One region of the Arthrobacter sp. AG258 genome, then DNA from elsewhere that is predicted to be linked to it. Evidence: riboswitches for the same ligand, from Rfam matches in the RefSeq annotation. Region 1 holds a riboswitch; the other holds the start of a gene.
The links. A riboswitch is a leader RNA that binds a small molecule or an ion and turns the genes downstream of it on or off. The one in region 1 is predicted to bind glycine.
Positions count from the first base shown of each region.

Region 2: linked by a shared signal. The riboswitch ahead of gcvP (aminomethyl-transferring glycine dehydrogenase) and the one ahead of cycA (D-serine/D-alanine/glycine transporter) in region 1 are both predicted to bind glycine.

Region 1 covers NZ_SOBI01000003.1:193,742-197,146, forward strand. Annotated here, with positions in the region: gene DFO47_RS07280 (hypothetical protein) at 1-337, opposite strand, end outside; gene cycA (D-serine/D-alanine/glycine transporter) at 416-1,942, opposite strand; glycine riboswitch at 2,087-2,185, opposite strand; glycine riboswitch at 2,476-2,576, shown strand; gene gcvP (aminomethyl-transferring glycine dehydrogenase) at 2,736-3,405, shown strand, end outside.
Region 2 covers NZ_SOBI01000009.1:191,370-194,774, forward strand. Annotated here, with positions in the region: gene gcvP (aminomethyl-transferring glycine dehydrogenase) at 1-1,445, opposite strand, end outside; glycine riboswitch at 1,635-1,731, opposite strand; gene DFO47_RS18210 (TetR/AcrR family transcriptional regulator) at 1,841-2,377, opposite strand; gene DFO47_RS18215 (MFS transporter) at 2,461-3,405, shown strand, end outside.

The DNA of each region.
Region 1 (3,405 bases):
TGGCTTCCAGGAAGCCAACGGTGGCGGCCGCGGAAAGTCCCAGCGACGCCACGGTTCCAACGCCGGGGACGACGGCGGTGGCACCCACCAGGGCGCCTCCTCCGGCTACAGCCCGGAGGTAGTCGCGTTCCGCGATGTCTGCCAACTGCGCGGCTGTTGCCCGCGGATGCTTCTTCTGGAGCCTCCGGATGTAGCCCACCACCAATGGCCGCTGGATCTGCACGGCCTTCAGGAGCATGTTGTGAACGCCGGGCTTGGGCTTGCCCTGGGCGTCAAACATCGCGTTATGGGCGGTTTCCTGTGCGATACGGAGTGCGGGGTTGCTGCGCCGGGCCATGGTCACCTTCATTCAAATCGACCTGCAGCGCGTGGCTGCCGTGTCATCCCATCCTAAGTGGATAAACACTAAGCATGCTTACACTTTTTGGGCCGGCTCTTCTGCGTCCGCGCGTTCGCCGCGGCGACCGGCGGCCTCGTCGGCCCGAAGCTCGGCCCGGAAGACCTCGAAGCGGGCCAGGTGCGCGGGACGGCGCCGGAGAATGGCCCACGCCACGCCGAGGATGACGAACCAGACGGGAGTCACCAGCAGGGCAGCGAGCGTGTCGGGCTGGGTGGTCAGGGCCCAGAGAACGAAGGCGAAGAACGCGTACACCACCCACACGGCGGGGATGCCACCGGGCATCTTGAACTTCGAGGCCGCGTGCAGGTGCGGGCGGCGACGCCGGAAAGAGATGTAGCTCGCGAGGATGATCGACCAGACAAAGACGAAGCAGACGGCCGACACGGTGGTCACCATTTCAAAGGCCATGCCAACATCCTGGCCCGCATACATGAGTACGACGCCGGACAGCAGCAGGACGCAGGACAGGAACAGCGCGTTGCTGGGCACCTTCCTCGTGGAGAGCCGGCTGAAGACACCGGGGGCGTCGCCTTCCTGGGCCAGGCCGAAGACCATGCGGGACGTGGAGTAGATGCCGGAGTTCGCAGAGGACATCGCCGAAGTGAGGACCACCAGGTTGACCACCGTGGCCGCGGCGCCGAGGCCGGCCAGGGAGAACATCCCGATGAAGGGGCTGTGGCCGGCGGCGAACTGGGTCCACGGGGTGACTGCCATGAGGATGACCAGCGCGCCGACATAGAAGAGCAGCACGCGGACGGGGATGGCGTTGATGGCCCTGGGCAGCGTGCGCTCGGGATTCTTGGCCTCGGCGGCGGTGGTGCCCACCAGTTCGATGCCCACGAAGGCGAATACTGCAATCTGGAATCCGGCCACGAAGCCCATGAACTCATTGGGGAAGAACCCGCCATGGCTCCACAGGTTGGTGAAGCTAGCCGTGCCTGCGTCGCTCTGGAAACCGGTGAAGATCATGAAAAGTCCCACGATGATCAGGGCCGCGATGGCGACGATCTTGATGAGGGCGAACCAGAACTCTGTCTCGCCGAACGCCTTGACCGTGGCGAGGTTCAGCAGCAGCAGGATGCCCACCGTGGCCAGGCCCGGGATCCAAAGCGGCAGCGCCGGCCAAAGTTCTTTTGAGTACCCGGCGATGGCGATGACGTCCGCGATTCCGGTGATCACCCAGCAGAACCAGTACGTCCACCCGGTGAAGAAGCCTGCCCACGGACCCAGGAGGTCGGCGGCGAAATCACTGAAGGACTTGTAGTTCAGGTTGCTCAGCAGCAACTCGCCCATGGCCCGCATGACGAAGAAAAGCATGAAGCCGATGATCATGTACACGAAGATCACGGAAGGTCCGGCGGCGGAAATGGTCTTGCCGGAACCCATGAACAGGCCTGTGCCGATCGCGCCACCAATGGCGATGAGCTGGATATGCCGGTTGGTGAGTTGCCGTTCCAGGTGGGGAGGCCCGCTGCGGGCCGCCGTGGCAGCACCCTGGCCGCGGGCTGGTTCGCTGTTGGACGTGGGGGGATGAATCGCCATGAGGAACTCCATCGATAAAGCGGCTTTTGGAGCCGCAAAGATTTGGTTCCTCCCCGCTCTGTTGTGGACCTGAGAGTTTCCGCAGCCAAAGCCGCTTGCACCGTCGGTGAGCCAAGGTCATGCCCGGCTGCTTTCCAGAGTTGCCTGTCCGCGGCGGTACGTGGGCCTGGGAGTTTCCTGGGGAGGGTTTGCTCCTACGGCGCCTGCTGGGTGTACCCGGCAGGACTCTCCCGCCGCAGGTCGAAGGCGTATTCAGTTGGAGGTCGGCGGCTTTTTGGGCCGCCGCCGGGCATGCACGGGACAGGCGCCGACTGGTAGGCCGCTCCGGATACGCTGAGCCAGCCACCGGCGGCGCCAATCCCGGGTTCAGTGTGGTGTCCGTCACGATCGAATGTCAAACCCCTTTCGACACAAGCGGGGAACGAAGGCATCACGCGCCCAGTCAAGCCCCTCACCGAACCTGCCCGATTTGCCACGGACGGGTCTATCCCGGTACCTTGTGAGCCGAATCACCCACATTTGAATAAGCCTTTCGAGCTGTGACGGGAGAGTCCTCCCGGCGAAACACCGGTCAGGCGCCGTAGGAGCAAATCCTCCCCAGGAATCTCTCAGGCCCCCGTACCGTCACGGCGAGGCGACTCTGGAAAGCAACCAGGCTCCGGCCTGGTTCACCGACGGTGCAAGCGGTCCCCTGCCAACAGCAGGCAACGCGGAATCTCTCAGGTCCAATACAGAGCGGGGAGGAACCCATCCCACGCCGTGCCACCCTGGCCGGCCAGACCTGGAGTTCCTCATGACGATTCATTCGCATCCAACATCCTTCGTGGACCGCCATATCGGCGCGCGCCGCCAGGCCGACATCGACACCATGCTCAAGGCCATCGGCTACGACAGCCTGGATGGCCTGGTTGACGTGGCCGTCCCCGCGCCCATCCGCCAGGAAACTGCGCTCAAGCTGACCGGCGCCCTCAGCGAGGTTGAAGTCCTCACGGAACTGCGGAAGCTTGCCGCCAAGAACAAGACGGCAGTCCAGATGATCGGCCAGGGTTACTACGACACCGTGACGCCGCCGGTGATCCGCCGCAACATCCTGGAATCCCCGGCCTGGTACACCGCCTACACGCCCTACCAGCCGGAAATCTCGCAGGGCCGGCTTGAGGCGCTGCTGAACTTCCAGACCATGGTGCAGGACCTGACGGCGCTCCCGATAGCCAACGCTTCCTTGCTGGATGAAGCCACCGCCGTGGCCGAGGCCGTGCTGCTGATGCGCCGCGCCAACAAGTCCGCGGCAGCCAAGGACGGCAAGACTGTCCTGGACATCGACGTACTTCCGCAGACCATCGCTATTGTCAGGGGCCGTGCGGAGGCGCTGGGCTTCGAGGTGGAGGTCGCGGACCTGTCCAAGGGCCTGCCCGAGGGTGCCATCAACGGCATCGTGCTGCAGCAGCCCGGCGCCTCCGGCC
Region 2 (3,405 bases), on a different contig from region 1:
AGCAGCTGGGTTTCAGACCGGTGCGTGTTGAACACCGGATGCTGCAGGTAGGCCGAGGAACGCTCGACGCCGGCCTCCAGCCCAAAGCCCTGGCCCTCGCTGTGTCCCTCGGCAACCGGGGCGCCGAAGACGTCGGCGACCTGCGCGACGATGGCCGGCGTCGTGGTTTCGTCGAGGGAGATGCCTACGGTGTCGGCGTCGATGGGCCGCAGGTTGATGCCGCGGGCCTCGGCGTCGGAAATCACTGCTGACGCACGGCCGGCAACACGGACCGTCAGGGTGTCGAAGAAGGAAGTGTGCAGGACATCCAGGCCGGCGGCCTTGAGCGCCGCGGCGAGGGTACGGGCGTGGCCATGCGTCGTTTCCGCGATCGCCTTCAGCCCGTCCGGGCCGTGGTACACCGCGTACATGGACGCAACGATGGCCAGCAGCGCCTGGGCGGTGCAGATGTTGGACGTGGCCTTCTCGCGGCGGATGTGCTGCTCGCGGGTCTGCAAAGCCAGGCGGTAAGCGGGAACGCCGGCGTCGTCCTTGGACACCCCAACCAGGCGGCCGGGCAGGGAACGTTCCAGGCCCTTGCGGACAGCCATGTAGGCGGCGTGCGGCCCCCCAAAGAACAACGGCACACCAAAGCGCTGGGCCGAGCCAACGGCAATGTCCGCGCCCTGCTCGCCCGGAGGTGTGATCAGTGTCAGGGCCAGCAGGTCCGCAGCCACCGTAACCAGCGCGCCGCGGTCCTTGGCAGCGGTAATGACGGCGGACTGGTCCCACACCCGGCCGGAGGCGCCGGGCTGCTGCAGCACGACGCCATTGATGGCACCCTCCGGCAGGCCCTTGGACAGGTCCGCGACCTCCACCTCGAAGCCCAGCGCCTCGGCGCGACCCTGCACGATGGCGATGGTCTGCGGAAGAACGTCGATGTCCAGGACCGTCTTGCCGTCCTTCGCTGCCGCGGACTTGTTGGCGCGGCGCATCAGGAGCACGGCCTCGGCCACGGCGGTGGCTTCATCCAGCAGCGAGGCGTTGGCGATGGGCAGTCCCACCAGGTCCTGCACCATGGTCTGGAAGTTCAGCAGTGCCTCGAGCCGGCCCTGCGAGATTTCCGGCTGGTACGGGGTGTAGGCGGTGTACCAGGCCGGGGATTCCAGGATGTTGCGGCGGATCACCGGCGGCGTCACGGTGTCGTAGTAGCCCTGGCCGATCATCTGGACTGCCGTCTTGTTCTTGGCGGCAAGCTTCCGCAGTTCCGTGAGGACTTCAACCTCGCTGAGGGCGTCCTGCAGACGAAGGGCAGATTCCTGACGGATGACCTTGGGGACGGCGGTGTCAACCAGTGAGTCGACAGTGTCGTAGCCAACGGCTTTGAGCATGGTATCGACGTCGGCCTGGCGGCGCGCACCGATATGGCGGTCGACGAAAGTGGTGGAGGCTGGGCTAACCGGCACGAAGGAACTCCATTTACTCAGGCGGCGCAGGGTACGCCACAGCGATTCGGGTTCCTCCCCGCTCTGTATTGGACCTGAGAGTTTCCGCGGTGCCTGCCTGGCAGGACCCGCTTGCACCGTCGGTGAGCACACCGGCTCCGAATCCCCGATTGGGGGTCATGGGAACCGCCTGCTGCTTTCCAGAGGCGCCTCGCCGCGGCGGTACGGGGGCCTGCGAGATTCCTGGGGAGGATTTGCTCCTACGGCGCCTGCCTGTACACCGGCAGAACTCTCCCGCCGCAGATCAAAGGCTATTCACTTGTAAACCAGCCATGTGCTGGATCATGCGGGCCGGTGACAGCCCTCACAACATTCCATTGTCCTATGCCGCAACCCTTCCCGGCAAATGGCGGAGGCTACCTGCGAAGCCGCTCAAGGGCCGCCAGGAGTTCCTCCACGTCAGCCGCCGCTCCCCCTTGCGGCGCCGGACCCACGGACAACATGGCGTTGAAATACAGCCCGTCCCCCATATACAAGACCGCTTTGGCCAGCCCCGGCCCCACGTCGGCCGCGATCTCGTCCAGCCACCGCTGCTGGATGGCCGCGAAACGGCGCCGCGTTTCCTGGTGCGCCACTTCCGCCAGCCTGGTGGCGGCAACGATGGCCCGGTCCAGCGGAGTGTCCGCCCAGACGGAGGAGCGGATGAAGTAGGCCGCCGCCCCCTCGGCGGCCGCGGCCATGGCGTCGGCGTCCTCTTTGGCCAGCCCGTCCAGGCGGTCCAGCAGCACTTCGATGAGCGCTTCCTTGTTGGGGAAGTGGTACAGCAGTCCCCCCTTGGACACGCCTGCCTTTTTGGCCACCGCGTCGAGCGTGGCCGCCCGCTCCCCCACGTCGATCAAGAGGGTTTCGAAGGCGTCAAGGACCGCATCACGGGCTACAGGCTTTCGGGGCATGCTTCCCATCATGCCTTCCGCCGGCGTCGAAAAGGGAAACGGCAAGGTTTTAAACTGTACCGTCTGGACGGTATAGTTATTTTATGACGACTTCCCCTTCGACCTCGGCGCCTGCACGCAGCGGCGGAGCGGCCGGGCGGTCCCCGCGGCGCGACTGGCTCGCACTGGGGCTGCTGATGTTCCCGGTACTGCTCGTCGCCGTGGACAATACCGCCCTGACATTCGCCCTGCCCGCCATCACCCGCGCCCTGGAACCCTCCGGCGTGCACGTGTTGTGGATTATTGACGCTTATCCACTGGTATTGGCCGGTCTCCTGGTATCGATGGGAAGCCTTGGCGACAGGATTGGGCGGCGCCGGTTGCTCATTATCGGCAGCACGGGCTTTGCCGGATTGTCCGCCGCAACGGCTTTTGCGCCCTCCGCGGAGTGGCTGATCGCCGGAAGGGCCGCACTGGGGTTCTTCGGGGCGATGCTGATGCCCTCCACCTTGTCGCTGATCCGCAACATCTTCCCGGAGCCCAACCGCCGACGGATGGCCGTCGCCATCTGGGCTGCCGGATTCTCCGGCGGCGCAGCCTTGGGGCCGATCTTCGGCGGCTGGCTGGTGGAGCATTTCTGGTGGGGCGCCGTGTTCCTGGTGGCGGTGCCCCTGATGGTTCCCCTGCTGGCACTGGGCCGAACTTTCATCCCGGAATCCAAGGACCCGTCGCCGGGAAGAGTGGACGTCCCGAGCATCCTGTTGTCCATGCTGGTGATGGTCCCCATGGTCTACGGCATCAAGGATGTTGCCACCGAAGGTCCGGGCCTAACGGGCCTTGGCAGCATGGCGTTCGGCCTGGCGATGGGCGTGGTGTTCGTGCGGCGCCAGCACCGCCTGGAACACCCCCTGCTGGATATGTCGCTGTTCCGGAACCGGGTGTTCAGCATGGCCATCAGCGCCAACATCCTGGCCCTGTTTTCCTTCAACGGCTTCATCCTGTTCCTTGCCCAGCACCTCCAGCTCCTTGAGGGCCTGAGCCCGTCAGCG